Regions from separate parts of the Pectobacterium parvum genome, predicted to be linked through region 1. Evidence: predicted binding sites of a transcription regulator. Region 1 holds the regulator's gene; the other holds the start of a gene.
What was found. The regulator sigma-54, encoded in region 1, starts transcription at its own class of promoters, with help from an activator protein. The targets are predictions, from matches to a motif close to GTTGGCACANNTTTCGCTNT.
Positions count from the first base shown of each region.

Region 2: a site for sigma-54 is predicted at 4,091-4,110, ahead of glnK (P-II family nitrogen regulator). Genes of this name have one in related genera too.

Region 1 is NZ_CP087392.1:4,535,473-4,543,227, forward strand. It holds gene kdsD (arabinose-5-phosphate isomerase KdsD) at 1-1,002, shown strand, start outside; gene kdsC (3-deoxy-manno-octulosonate-8-phosphatase KdsC) at 1,022-1,588, shown strand; gene lptC (LPS export ABC transporter periplasmic protein LptC) at 1,585-2,151, shown strand; gene lptA (lipopolysaccharide ABC transporter substrate-binding protein LptA) at 2,132-2,704, shown strand; gene lptB (LPS export ABC transporter ATP-binding protein) at 2,708-3,433, shown strand; gene rpoN (RNA polymerase factor sigma-54) at 3,483-4,916, shown strand; gene hpf (ribosome hibernation promoting factor) at 4,940-5,227, shown strand; gene ptsN (PTS IIA-like nitrogen regulatory protein PtsN) at 5,324-5,797, shown strand; gene rapZ (RNase adapter RapZ) at 5,952-6,809, shown strand; gene npr (PTS phosphocarrier protein NPr) at 6,841-7,113, shown strand; gene rnk (nucleoside diphosphate kinase regulator) at 7,285-7,695, shown strand.
Region 2 is NZ_CP087392.1:3,457,267-3,465,021, forward strand. It holds gene tesB (acyl-CoA thioesterase II) at 1-776, shown strand, start outside; partial or broken gene LOZ86_RS15525 (IS4 family transposase) at 833-2,154, opposite strand; gene amtB (ammonium transporter AmtB) at 2,340-3,626, opposite strand; gene glnK (P-II family nitrogen regulator) at 3,666-4,004, opposite strand; gene LOZ86_RS15540 (SmdB family multidrug efflux ABC transporter permease/ATP-binding protein) at 4,365-6,143, opposite strand; gene LOZ86_RS15545 (SmdA family multidrug ABC transporter permease/ATP-binding protein) at 6,136-7,755, opposite strand, start outside.

The sequences.
Region 1 (7,755 bases):
GCCGATCACTCGCGACAAAAGGCTCATGAACTACCCGCGGATTTCGATTTCCAGCAGGCCGGCAAGCAGGTACTGAGTATCGAACGCGATGGGCTTGCGCAATTAGATCAATACATTGACGACAATTTTACCCTCGCCTGCAAAAAGATATTTCACTGCGAAGGCAAAGTGGTGGTAATGGGAATGGGCAAATCCGGCCATATCGGCTGCAAAATTGCCGCGACCTTCGCCAGCACCGGCACACCTGCTTTTTTTGTTCATCCCGGCGAAGCCAGCCACGGTGACCTCGGCATGGTGACGCCACACGATATCGTGATCGCCATTTCCAACTCTGGCGAGTCCCATGAAATTCTGTCGCTGATTCCCGTTCTGAAACGCCAGAAAGTATTCCTGATCTGCATGACCAGCGCACCGGAAAGTATAATGGGGAAAACAGCGGATATTCACCTGTGTGTTCATGTCCCACAGGAAGCCTGCCCGCTCGGTCTGGCGCCCACCACCAGCACTACTGCAACGCTGGTCATGGGAGATGCGCTGGCCGTAGCCTTGTTACAGGCGCGCGGCTTTACCGCAGAAGATTTCGCCCTTTCTCACCCTGGTGGCGCACTCGGCCGCAAACTTTTACTGCGCGTCAGCGATATCATGCATTCGGGCGATGAGATTCCCCATGTCCCACACGATGCCTCATTACGTGATGCGCTGGTGGAAATTACGCGCAAAAATCTGGGTATGACGGTAATCTGCGAGGCGGATATGAAAATTCAGGGCATCTTTACCGATGGTGACCTGCGCCGTATCTTCGACATGAATATTGACTTGAACAGCGCGCGCATTGCTGATGTGATGACCGCGGGCGGCATCCGGGTCGCACCGCAAACGCTGGCGGTGGATGCACTTAACCTGATGCAGTCGCGCCACATCACCTCCGTGCTGGTGGCAGAAAACGATCGTCTGGTCGGGATCGTCCATATGCACGATATGCTGCGGGCTGGCGTGGTTTAAAAAGAAAGGATAATAGTGAATGAGTGAAGTCAGGGCGCAAACCGATACCTGCTATGGGTCTGTCGATCAACAGGTACTGGATAAAGCCCGTGAGGTTCGCCTGTTAATCTGCGACGTTGACGGCGTGATGTCCGATGGTCTGATTTATAGGGGTAATCACGGCGAAGAGCTGAAAGCCTTTAACGTCCGCGACGGTTATGGTATTCGCTGCTTGCTGACATCCGATATTGAGGTTGCCATCATTACCGGGCGTTCAGCAAAATTGCTGGAAGATCGGTGTAAAACGCTGGGCATTAACCATCTTTATCAGGGGCAATCGGATAAGGTTTTGGCCTTCAACGATCTGTTGGATAAACTGTCAGTAACGGCAAATCAGGTCGCGTATATCGGCGACGATATGATCGACTGGCCAGTGATGGCACAGGTCGGGCTGAGCGTTGCCGTGGCTGATGCCCATCCGCTGTTATTGCCGCGCGCAGATTATGTCACCCGCATTGCGGGAGGCCGCGGCGCAGTACGTGAGCTGTGTGATTTGATTCTGTTCTCGCAGGACAAGCTGGAGCATGCCAAAGGGTTGTCAATATGAGTAAAACCAAGCGTTGGCTCACCGCTTTTCTGGCTCTGTTGGTGCTTATCCTCATCGGCTGGAATATTGCGGATGAGGACACGGTAACAGCACCGGATGCAAACGACCCCGCCGTGCCAGTTTATACCAGCGAAAAGACCAACACGCAGGTATACAGCCCCGCCGGTAAGCTGAGCTACAGACTGATTTCGGAAAAAGCGGAGTATTTCAACGACGAACAGTTGAGCTGGTTTACCACGCCTGTTGCCACGTTGTTCAATGAACAGGGTACGGCAACCTGGTCAGTACGCGCCGATCGCGCCAAGCTGACAAAAGACAAGATGCTCTATTTGTACGGCAACGTCGAGGTGAATAGCCTGACGAAAGACGCACAGCTTCAGCGCATCACAACGAATAATGCCCAGGTGAATCTGGTAACGCAGGACGTCTCCTCCGATGATGAAGTCACCCTGTACGGTGCCAGCTTTACCTCAAGCGGAATGAAAATGCGCGGGAATCTGCGTAACAAAACGGCCGAGTTGATCGAAAAGGTAAAAACCTCTTATGAAATCCAAAACCAATAATCTGATGCGTAACACCCTGATCGCCAGCTCGCTGTTCGCCGTCAGCGTTTCCGCCGTTGCCGTCACTGGCGATAGCAACCAACCTATTCACATTGATTCAGCACAGCAATCTCTGGACATGCAGGGCAATACGGTGACGTTCACCGGCAATGTTGTCGTAAAACAAGGGACGATTGAGGTGAAAGCCGATAAGGTCGTCGTGACGCGTCCACAAGGCACGCAAGGCAGTGAAGTGGTGGAAGGTTACGGCAACCCCGTGACGTTCTACCAGATGCAGGACAATGGCAAGCCGGTGAAAGGTCACGCACAGAAAATCCGCTACGAGCTGGCCAAAGACTTTCTGGTACTCACAGGCAATGCTTATCTGGAACAGCAGGACAGCAATGTCAAAGGCGATCGCATCACTTATCTGGTGAAACAGCAGCAGATGGAAGCGACCAGCGATAAAGGAAAACGCGTGACGACGGTGTTGGTTCCTTCTCAGCTTCAGGAGAAAGAGAACAAGAGCCAGCCTTCTCGTTCTCAGCAACCGCAACCACGGGTCACCGAATAAGTTATGGCAACATTAACCGCAGAAAATCTAGCCAAGGCGTACAAAGGCCGTAAGGTCGTAGAAAACGTCAGCCTCACCGTTAATTCTGGTGAAATCGTCGGCCTGCTCGGGCCGAACGGTGCTGGCAAAACGACAACGTTCTACATGGTGGTGGGCATCGTCCCGCGTGATGAAGGACGCATCGTCATTGACGACGATGACATCAGCCTGCTTCCTTTGCACGAACGTGCGCTGCGCGGCATCGGCTATCTGCCGCAGGAAGCCTCTATCTTCCGTCGCTTAAGCGTGTATGACAATCTGATGGCGGTGTTACAGATCCGTAAAGATCTGACGACCGAACAGCAGGAAGATCGTGCCAATGAGCTAATGGAAGAATTCCATATTATTCATTTGCGCGATAGTCTGGGACAATCGCTGTCCGGTGGAGAAAGACGCCGCGTAGAGATTGCGCGTGCGCTGGCAGCGAATCCGAAGTTCATCCTGCTGGATGAACCGTTTGCGGGCGTAGACCCGATCTCCGTACTGGATATTAAAAAAATCATTGAGCATCTGCGTGACAGCGGGCTTGGCGTGTTGATTACCGATCATAACGTCCGCGAAACGCTTGATGTCTGTGAACGAGCCTACATCGTGAGTCAGGGTAACCTGATCGCCCACGGTTCACCGACCGATATTCTGGCCGATGAACAGGTAAAACGCGTGTATCTGGGCGAAGGCTTCCGACTCTGATAGGGTAATATTTTATCTTTGCAGTACTTATGGGACGTTAGCGCGATTTATGAAGCAAGGTTTGCAACTCAGGCTTAGCCAGCAACTGGCCATGACTCCACAGCTCCAACAGGCGATCCGTCTGTTGCAACTGTCCACGCTTGAATTGCAACAGGAGATTCAACTGGCGTTAGAAAGTAATCCGTTGCTCGAACAAACGGATCAGCACGACGAAATCGAGTCATTTGAAAAGGCAGACAGCGATTCACTGGATACCGGTGAAGCTCTTGAACAAAGGGATATGCCGGAAGAATTGCCGCTTGATGCCACCTGGGATGAAATCTACTCCGCAGGCACGCCGTCAGGCACCGGCACCGACTATCGCGATGAAGAGCTGCCGATTTATCAAGGCGAAACCACGCAAACGCTTCAGGACTACCTGATGTGGCAGGTTGAGCTGACGCCGTTTTCAGACACCGACGCCGCCATCGCGACCTCTATCGTCGATGCCGTGGACAACACTGGCTACCTGACCGTGCCGCTGGAAGACATTCTTGACAGCATCGGTGATGACGACGTGACGCTGGAAGAAGTCGAAGCCGTACTCAAACGCGTGCAGCGCTTCGATCCCGTTGGCGTCGCCGCTCGCGATCTGCGCGATTGCCTGCTGGTGCAGCTTTCCCAATTCGCCGACAGCACGCCACGTCTGGCTGAAGCTCGTCTGATCGTCAGCGATCATCTCGATCTGTTAGCCAACCATGATTTCCGCAGTCTGATCCGTGTAACGCGCCTGAAAGAAGACGTGCTGAAAGAAGCACTGGCGCTGATCCAGTCGCTCGATCCCCGCCCTGGGCAGTCGATCAACACGGGTGAATCCGAATACGTCATCCCTGACGTGCTGGTTCGTAAAGTTCAGGGAATCTGGTCCGTTGAACTGAACACTGACAGCGTTCCCCGCTTGCAGATTAACCAGCAATACGCTGCGCTGGGTAACAGCGCGCGCAACGACAGCGACGGACAGTTTATCCGCAGCAATCTGCAAGAAGCGCGCTGGCTCATCAAAAGCCTGGAAAGTCGCAACGACACACTACTGAAAGTGACTCGCTGCATCGTCGAGCAACAGCAGGATTTCTTCGAGCAGGGTGAAGAATTCATGAAACCCATGGTACTGGCAGACATCGCGCAGGCAGTGGATATGCATGAATCCACCATCTCACGCGTGACGACACAAAAGTTCCTGCACAGCCCACGTGGCATTTTTGAACTAAAATATTTCTTCTCCAGCCACGTTAATACCGATAGCGGCGGAGAAGCGTCGTCAACGGCAATCCGCGCGCTGGTGAAGAAGCTTATCGCGGCGGAAAACCCCGTGAAACCACTAAGCGATAGCAAGCTGACGGCGCTGCTCTCCGATCAGGGCATCATCGTGGCGCGTCGAACCGTGGCAAAATACCGAGAGTCTTTATCTATCCCACCATCGAATCAGCGTAAACAACTGGTTTGATCTCAACAGAGAAGGAAGACACTATGCAGCTCAACATTACCGGACACCACATCGATATCACTGAACCACTGCGTGATTTTGTGAATGGCAAGTTTGCCAAATTAGAGCAGTATTTTGACCGGATTAATCAGGTCAATGTGGTATTGAGAGTGGAAAAAGTTCAGCAAATTGCCGAGGCCACGCTCCACGTTAATGGCGGCGAGCTGCATGCAACCTCAGAGGCGGCAGATATGTACGCCGCGATAGATTTATTGATTGATAAGCTGGCGAGACAGCTCAATAAGCATAAAGATAAACTTAAGCAGCACTAATTTTCTCCTTTGCCGTTTGGCAAAGGAACAAACTCGGCCCATCCATCGGGTGGGTCGGGATCACCAGAAGTGAAAGCGTCGTTAAGTGAAAATAAAATGAACCACGATCCCGTATTGCAGCTCAGCACCGTATTACGTCCTGAGTGCACCCGAAGCACCGTCCACTGCCAGAGTAAGAAACGGGCATTGGAAATTATCAGCGAGCTGGCCGCAAAGCAGCTTAACATTCCTTCGCAGATTATTTTTGATGCCATCCTCACCCGCGAACGCATGGGCAGCACGGGAATCGGCGGCGGCATTGCCATTCCTCACGGTAAGCTGGAAGACGATAATGCGCTGGGTGCCATCGGTGTTTTCATCCAGTTAGAGCAACCGATCGCTTTCGATGCTATTGATAATCAGGCCGTTGATCTGCTTTTTGCCTTGCTGGTTCCGGCGGAACAATGTAAAACCCATTTGCATACCCTATCGCTTGTTGCCAAGCGACTGGCGGATAAAACGGTTTGCCGACGCCTACGCGCGGCGCAAAGCGATGAAGAGCTGTACCTGATTATGACGGAAGCGGGTTAAACCAGACGATCGTCATACTCACGATGACGGGCTATTCGCAGTAGAACGAGAGAATACTTGCAATCCGTGCGCTAAGCCGTCATTTTTTAGCGATACATCATAAAAATCATGGCAATGAAAATTCGCCATCACGTTGCCAGAGGGGAGTCGTCAGATGGTACTGATGATTGTCAGCGGTCGCTCAGGTTCAGGGAAATCTGTCGCCCTGCGCGCACAGGAAGATATGGGGTTCTACTGCGTAGATAACCTGCCAGTGGTTCTACTGCCAGAACTGGCTAATACGCTTGCGGCGCGTAACATTTCCGCAGCGGTCAGCATTGACGTGCGCAATATGCCGGAATCCCCAGAGATCTTCGAGCATGCCATGGAGCAACTGCCACCCAGCTTCTCGCCTCAATTGCTGTTTCTGGATGCCGATCGCAATACGTTGATCCGCCGCTATAGCGATACCCGTCGCCTGCACCCGCTGTCCAGCAAGAATCTGTCGCTGGAAAGCGCTATTGATGAAGAAAGCGACCTGCTGGAACCACTACGTTCACGCGCCGATCTGATTATCGATACCTCAGAGATGTCGGTGCACGAACTGGCTGAGATGCTGCGTACTCGACTGCTCGGCAAGCGGGAACGCGAACTCACGATGGTGTTCGAATCATTCGGATTCAAGCATGGCATTCCTATCGATGCGGATTATGTCTTTGACGTGCGCTTCCTGCCAAACCCACACTGGGATCCGAAACTGCGCCCGATGACCGGTCTGGATAAGCCCGTCGCCTCATTCCTCGACAGACATACCGAAGTTCACAACTTCATCTACCAGACACGCAGCTATCTGGAACTGTGGCTGCCGATGCTGGAAACCAATAATCGTAGCTATCTGACTGTTGCCATTGGCTGTACCGGCGGTAAACACCGTTCCGTCTACGTTGCTGAACAGCTGGCAGACTACTTCCGCTCACGCGGTAAGAACGTACAGTCGCGCCACCGTACGCTGGAAAAACGTAAACCCTCATAATATTCAGCAAGACAGTGCAGCCAGGTACCCCATGACAGTCCAGCAAACGGTTGAAATAAAAAACAAGCTGGGCATGCACGCTCGCCCAGCGATGAAGTTGTTCGAGCTGGTGCAGAGCTTTGATGCAGAAGTGATACTGCGCAATGACAGCGGCACCGAAGCCGAAGCCAGCAGCGTGATTGCCATGCTGATGCTGGATTCCGCCAAAGGGCGTCTCATCGAGGTAGAAGCCACTGGTCCGGATGAAGCACAGGCGCTTACCGCCGTCATCGAGCTGTTCGAAGCCGGGTTCGACGAGGACTAGCTATTTCCTTAGCCAGCTATCTGCCAGCCTTCGTGACAAGGATCGCTTCACTTTCCCTTCCGAACCTCCTACTATCTACCTATATAAATCATAATATTTTCTTATACCCCCTGCTCCTTTGGGCGCGGGGGTTATTTTTATATCATCTGAAAATACCAACTGGAGAGGAGTATGACGAAACCTAACCTGACAATCAGTGAATTGGATGCGGAACGTCTGGATATGTTATTGGAGCAGCCCGCCTTTGCGGACAGCGATATCGCACAGGCGTTGAATGAGGAGCTGGATCGGGCAGACATTCTGCCTGCGGCATCGATTCCCTCACATGTCGTCACCATGAATAGTCGGGTGCGTTTCCGCGATCTGAATACCAACGAAGAGCACATCCGCACGCTGGTTTATCCAGCCGCAGTGAAGGACAGCAAAGAACCGCTGTCGGTGATGGCTCCGCTGGGTGCGGCACTATTGGGAATGCATGTGGGAAATTCGATCACCTGGCAATTGCCAAACGGTGAAGAAACGCGAATTGAAGTACTAGAACTACTCTATCAGCCAGAAGCTGCGGGCGAGTACCACCGCTAAGTCAGAGATAGAGTAACAGCCGTCGGACACTGCCGACGGCGACGGTTACTCACGAAGAGC
Region 2 (7,755 bases), 1.1 Mb from region 1:
GGCTGCGTCAGGTCTTTGGCGGGCAAGTCGTTGGCCAGGCCATGTCGGCCGCCAAACAGACTGTCCCCGTCGAGCGCAACATTCACTCTTTCCACAGCTACTTTTTGTTACCCGGTGACAGTCAGAAACCGATTATTTATGACGTTGAAAACCTGCGCGATGGCAACAGTTTCAGCGCCAGACGCGTTAGAGCTATCCAGAATGGTCGCCCCATTTTTTATATGACGGCGTCATTTCAAAGTCATGAAGAAGGGTTCGAGCACCAGAATGTGATGCCAAACGTCACACCGCCAGAAGATCTGAAATCTGAGCAGGAAATCGCACAAGACATGCAGCACCTTCTGCCGCCCCGCTTTCACGATAAATTTATTCAGGCCAGCCCGATTGAGATACGCCCGGTTAAATTCCATAACCCGCTACAAGGCGAAGTGGACGAACCGGTGCGACACGTCTGGTGCCGTGCCAGCAGCCCGCTACCGGACGATAAGCGTATTCACCAATATCTGCTCGGCTATACGTCTGACTGCAATTTCCTACTCACGGCCTTGCAGCCTCACGGCGTTGGCTTTTTGGAACTGGGTATGCAGGTCGCCACCATCGATCACTCGATGTGGTTCCATCGTGATTTCCGGCTGGATGACTGGCTGTTATATACCGTGGAAAGCACGTCTGCATCCGGTGCTCGTGGTTTCGTTCGTGGGCAATTTTATACTCGGGAAGGCGTGCTGGTTGCATCCAGCGTGCAGGAAGGCGTCATGCGTCGCCGCCAGCCGTAAACCTTGTGACAGCCTCGTAATGTAAAAAACACCTCATCAGAAGTAATGCCAGTCAGTTAAGCAACTGACTGGCTGTTTTTCTTCGCTTTTCGATATTTATAAGGCCTTTCTTTCACCACTCTCGGGAAGGTTCTTTCTCTTCTTATCGGCAGCTTCACCATCTGTCCCATACTCTCCAGATCTCGCAGTAGTTCAGGGATACGACCCGGCGATGCACCCTGAAGCGTCATCAACATCCTCATGACCAGCCCGCAGGATTCTGAGAAGCTCAGCTGATTTGGCCAGTAACCTTTCAGTTGACTGGCCATTTTAATCATCTGATATCTCACGAGATTATACGCCAGCAGCACACCCCATAACTCCTGCTCCACAAGTTCCGGTTTTTTGCTTCTCAGTGTCAGTCTGCTCAGTTGCATTGTCTGTTTGATTTCACGGTAACCCAACTCGATTTCCCAACGGTGACTGTAAAGCTCAACCATTTCACCTCCCGGATAACGCATGCCATCAGTCATCGAAGTCAGTAACTGATAGATTTTTCCTTTACGGCTATAGGTCAGTAATCGGGCTGTCACTTCTGTACTCAGTCCCGGCCATTTTTTGCGGGATTGTGGCGTAGTTTTCAACTGTACCAGATGATCGCCTTTTCCCAGTTTCCACCTCCTCGTAACGGGTACCTTTCTTAAGCGGTATCATCCAGTGTCGGTGTTCTCCCGCACGCTTCCAGCATTCAGCAACCCTAATGAGTAATACCCTTTATCGAGCAGCGTCAGCGTATTATCTGCGGTCTGGTCTATCAGTTGCTCAGCCAGGTATATTCGCTGTCTTTCATCGTACCGAAGGCTGCTGCGGTTATCAGATGGCTGGTCAGCTCCATCTGACAGACCATTTTGACCTGCGGGTAGGTAGGGTTGGCCGCAGTAAGTCTGGCGCGGGAAGGCGGTATCATTTTCAGGTGTTTCCTGTGTGCGCCAGACGACGCCATCCATCGCCAGTAACGTCAATCCACACCAGTGGGGATGCGCCACAGCGTTGTGCCACAAGTGAGCGGTGTGCGTGAACACCCGTCGAACGGCGTCACTTCCGAGCCGCTGTCAGCCTGGATAACCGCGCTGGGAGCAACAAAGGGACGGTTACCGGGCAGCATAATATCCAGCCGATTGACAATCTGATGAAGCGGCTCCTTACGTTCAAGCGCCATGCCGACAACGCACCAGACCATCATTTCGAGAGGAAGACGGCGTTTACGCAGGGTGACCACGCCGGACTCAGCAAGGCAACGGGCAATAAGTTCTGGGTCAAGAAAGTCGCCAAGAGAAGTCAAAGGATTACGGGTCGAATCGTAACGTGAAACGAGGTCGATGGCCTGAGAGATACGCATAAAAAATCCGGAAATGAAGAACACTTCCGGATTCTTACACAGCTATTGGATCGTTCAACTGATCCTTAACTGATCAGCATTACTCATCAGAAGGTGGTTTAGGACTGATAATAAAGCAGGCGTGGAGTTTCCCCCACGCCTGCTTATTTGTACTCAAATGATCTCACTGATTAATTTACGCGATCTTATTGGTTGTAAGCACTCTCGCCATGGCTGTTAACGTCCAGACCTTCGCGCTCTTGATCTTCAGGTACACGCAGGCCGACAACCATATCCGCGATCTTGAAGGCGACAAATGCCACTACGCCAGACCACACCAGACAAACCATCACGCTGAACAGCTGCACCCAAACTTGGTGTGCCATCGTCACGCCTTCCGCATAGCCAGTACCGCCCAGTGATGCAGAGGTGAATACGCCAGTCAGGATACAACCAACGATGCCGCACACGCCGTGAACACCGAACACATCACACGGGTCATCCACACGCAGCCATCTTTTCAGTACCGTTACGCCCCACAGGCCTGCAACACCACCAGTCAGACCGATGATCAGTGCACCGCCGACGCCAACCGTACCCGCAGCAGGCGTGATTGCCACCAGACCCGCGATACAACCAGAGCATGCGCCCAGCAGAGAAGGCTTACCTCGAGTCATCCACTCACCACCAACCCATGCCAGAATTGCAGCAGCCGTCGCGACAACGGTATTCAGGAAAGCCAGAGCAGCGATACCGTTCGCAGCACCTGCAGAACCCGCATTGAAACCAAACCAGCCGATATACAGGATCGCCGTACCGATAAACACCATCGGCAGGTTATGCGGTTTGAAGGCTTCTTTGCCAAAACCGGCACGTTTTCCCAGCAGGTAAGCACCAACCAACCCAGCAACCGCGGCGTTAATATGAACGACCGTGCCGCCAGCAAAGTCCAGCGCGCCATCCGCAGCCAAGTAGCCACCGCCCCAGACCATGTGCGTCATCGGCAGGTAGGAGAATGTCAGCCACAGCGCCACGAAGATCAACACGGCGGAGAAACGAATACGCTCAGCAATCGCCCCGACAATCAGCGCAACCGTGATACAAGCAAAGGAAGCCTGATAAGCCACGTGCACGAACTGATAGAAGGTGCCACTGATGGATTCAATCCCGATGCCTTTCAGCATAAAGGTGCTGAAACCACCGAAGAAGGCATTACCTTCGCTGAAGGCCAGGCTATATCCGTAAACCACCCACAGGATACAGACCATCGCGAACGTTACGCTCACCTGCGTCATCATGGACAGTACGTTCTTAGAACGAATCAGGCCGCCGTAAAACAGTGCAATGCCCGGTATAGTCATAAAGAGTACCAGTACGGTACAAATCATAATAAAAGCGTTGTCCGCTTTATCAATCGTCGGTGTCGCAGCCATTGCCCAGGTCGGGAGTAATGCCGCCACACCGAGACCTAATGAAGAGAGTAGTTTTTTCATTTTCATCCATCCCTATTTACGTATCTACGCTAGGTGTTGTTAAAGTGCGGCTTCGTCAGTTTCACCCGTACGAATACGGATAACTCTTTGCAATTCGGCGACAAAAATTTTGCCATCACCAATTTTTCCGGTGTACGCGGATTTGCTGATGACGTCGATCACTTCATCCAGTTGGTCGTCTGCAATCGCGATATCAATTTTTACCTTAGGTAAAAAGTTAACGCTGTATTCCGCGCCGCGGTATAGCTCCGCGTGTCCTTTCTGACGACCAAACCCTTTCACCTCAGTGACGGTGAGTCCCTGGATGCCGACAGAAGATAACGCTTCACGTACATCTTCCAGCTTGAATGGTTTTATCACCACAGTAACCAGTTTCATTTATCTTCCCCCTAGCCATTATGTTCAGGCTTTCGCCCGTCACTTGTTCGATTACATGCTCTATGAAGTCGGTCTACGTCATGACTAAAGCAAAGGGTGTGCCATAAATGATTTATCTGGCACAAATCAGGAAAGAGAACGCAATTAACGATAAGAAAGGGCAAAAATAAAACCCGGTGGGGAAAGAAGTGTAGGAAGAATCGGGCGAGAATTGCACTAATTTAGTGCATAACGAGTATTTTCAGTGCAGCGGGGGGGAAACCTGAATCATGATGCTTATTGATGGTGCGAAGCCATGAATAGACTGTCGGTCTGCACCACACAAGGCGGTGCAGACCGAGATACTATCTCAGGTAAGTCTCAGTGCGCAGGGCAAGGCTCCGTGCTGGTGGCGGCAAGATCCTCTCCGGCGAGCTGCAATTGATACATTTGATAATAGCGCCCCTGCTGTTGCAGCAGTTGCTCATGCGTTCCCCGCTCAACGGTTTGCCCACGATGGAGCACCATAATCGTGTCGGCCTCAACGATAGTGGAAAGCCGATGGGCGATGATAATCAAGGTCGTTTGTTCCCTGATAATGCGCAGCGCCTTTTGCACAGCCTGCTCCGTACCCGAGTCAATATTCGCCGTCGCTTCATCGAGAATCAGGATTTTAGGCGTTTGCACCAGTACTCGCGCAATCGCCAGCAACTGCTTCTGTCCGGTAGACAGGTTATTCCCCTGCTCACCAATGCGCGTGTGCAATCCTTCAGGGAAAGCATGAACCAGTTCGGCAAGCTGCACCACTTCCAGCACGCGCCAGACGGCCTCTTCGCTGATATCACGTCCCAGCGTTACATTCACAAACATGGATTCCGCCAGCACAACCGGATCCTGTTGCACCATTGCCACATTTTGGCGCAACACCGCATGGGAAAGCGTCGACAGCGGACGGCCATCAAGACGAATCTCGCCCTCATCCGGCGCGTAATACCCCATAAGCAAACTGGCTAGCGTACTTTTCCCACTGCCGGTATGTCCGACCAGCGCGACGAATCCGCGCTCAGGTATCGTCAGAGAAATATTCTGTAGCACACGTTTTTCTGTGCCATACGAGAAAGAAACCTCGTCAATATCGACGCGCCCCGTCGCCAGAGGACAATCATCATCACCGTAGCTTTGCTTTTTGCCATCCATCAATTCAAAGATGCGCTCACCAGCGACGATCGCCTGCTGTAGCATGGACTGCTGGGTTGTCAGTTCAATCAGCGGTTCATTCAGACGGCCCAAATAGTTGATAAACGCGTACAAGACCCCGACGCCAACCGCTCCCATTGAGCTGAAACCGAATTGGATTAATAAGCCACACAGCACCATTGCGGCAAACAGACTCAGCAACGGCCTCAGCAGGAAACCTTCCAGACGCAAGGCCTTCATCCGCGCTTCATAATGTTCATAGCTGGCTGCACCCAATTTCTTGCCAAAGCGAGCCTGCTGGCGAAACTGCTGAATGACGCCCATGCCATTAATCACTTCGTTGAAACCATCATTAATGTCGGCCAGATAGCTTCGTACCTTGCGCACAGTCGGCGTACTAAAGCGATGGTACAGCACCATAACCGTCGCTACCGCAGGGAAAATCATCAACGCAACCAGTGCCATCTGCCAGTTCAGACTGAACATCGCCACCAGCATGGCACCAACCAGCGCCGCACTGCGTAATACCGTTGACACCACCATGACGTACAGGTCTTTGACCACTTCGGTGTCATTGGTAACGCGTGAAATCAGTTGCCCGACAGGCTGCGTATCAAATGTACTCAGCGGCTGGCGCAACGCCGCATCCATCACATCAATACGCAGTTGCTGAACGACACCGACCGCGACTCGGTTAAACAGCAGCGTCTGAAAATAGTGCAGCGAGGCCGCCAGAATTTGCAGCAGGATATAGACCATAGCCAGACCAGCTGCAATCGCCAGCGGGAATTGGCCTTTTGCTATCAAATCATCAATAAAATAGCTCACTAACACAGGGCCTGAGACTTCAGCGATTGCGGCAATCCACAGCATCAGGACGCCCTGCATCAGCGGTTTTCGCCAGGGGGAACCATAGGCCAGCAGACGTTTCAGGGTTGGCCAAAACTGTTGAGGGCTATTCATTTTTCGTTCCTTCCAACTGCGGCACATCATCCAGCGCCGCCTCCAGCTGTTGATAACGGTACATATCCCGATACCAGCCAGGTTGTGCCGCCAGCGTCCGGTGTGTACCACGCTGCACCGTTTGTCCTTGCTGCAACACCACAATTTCATTCGCTTCGGTTAAGGCCGACAGGCGGTGTGCGCTAATGATCACCGTCCGTTTTTCACCCCATGTTTTGAGATTCTGTAAAATCTGGTGTTCCGTTCGCCCATCAACCGCAGACAACGCATCGTCCAGCACCAGAATTTCAGCATCCAGCAATAATGCACGGGCAATCGCGATCCGCTGTTTTTGACCGCCTGATAGCATTACGCCGCGCTCTCCGACCTCTGTCTGATAACCCTGAGGCAAACGCAGAATGTCGTCATGCACGCTGGCAAGCCGTGCCGCTTCTTCAATCTCTTGTTGGGTAGCATCAGGCCGACCCAGTGCGATGTTTTGCGCCACCGTATCGGAAAACAAAAAGGGCATTTGCCCCACAACGGCAAAACGGTTCCGCAGTTCATCCAACCGAATAGCGCTCAATGGACGATCGTGATAACGAATCTCTCCCGACTGGGCATCGAAATGACGCAATATCAACGCCAGCAGCGTACTTTTTCCCGATCCTGTCGGTCCACATAGCCCCAGCATATTGCCCGGTGCCAGCGTAAACTGAATATGTTGTAAAGCATCACGGGTATTATCCGGGTAGCGAAACGCGGAGATATTCACCTCAAGCACACCCCGCTCGGCAGGTAATGATTCCTCACCGTCTTTCACCACGAGCTCTTCCGCAAGCAGCTGTCGAATACGGCTATATGCCGCGCTACCACGCTCAACAATATTAAACATCCAGGCCAGCGCCAGCATCGGCCAGATCATCAACCCCAGATACATGACAAAGCTGGTCAACAAGCCTAACGTCAGCGAACCGTTAATCACCATCCAACTGCCGCCACCAATCGCCAGCAAATTCGACAGCCCGACGGCAATATAAATCGTGGGATCAAAGCGGGCATCAACTCGGGCAACGTGCATGTTCTTGGCACCAGCATCTGCCGCAACCTGCGCAAAACGCGCGGACTGATAGTTTTCCAACCCGAAGGCTTTAATCATTCGAATGCTGGTCAAACCTTCCTGCGCCTGATCGTTAAGCGAAGAAAACGCGGCCTGTGCGGATTTAAAACGGTTATGCAATTGGGTGCCATAACGTTTGATGAAAATCGCCATGACCGGCATCGGAAGCAGCGCCAGCAGGGTCAGTTCCCAACTGATTTGAGTACACATGACAACCAGCACGGCACAACCCATCACCATCGAATCGACCAGAGTCAGCACGCCCTCTCCGGCGGCAAAGACCACGCGATCAACATCGTTAGTCGCTCGCGCCATCAGATCGCCAGTTCGGTGACGTTGATAAAATGCCGGATGCTGGCGGCTCAGTTGGCGGTAAAAATCCTCTCGTAGCTCAACCGCCAACTGGTATGACGCACCAAACAAGAACACTCGCCACACATAGCGCAGCAGATAGACCATGACGGCAGTCAGCAGCATCACGCCAATCCACTTCATCATTTCGGTCATCGACAT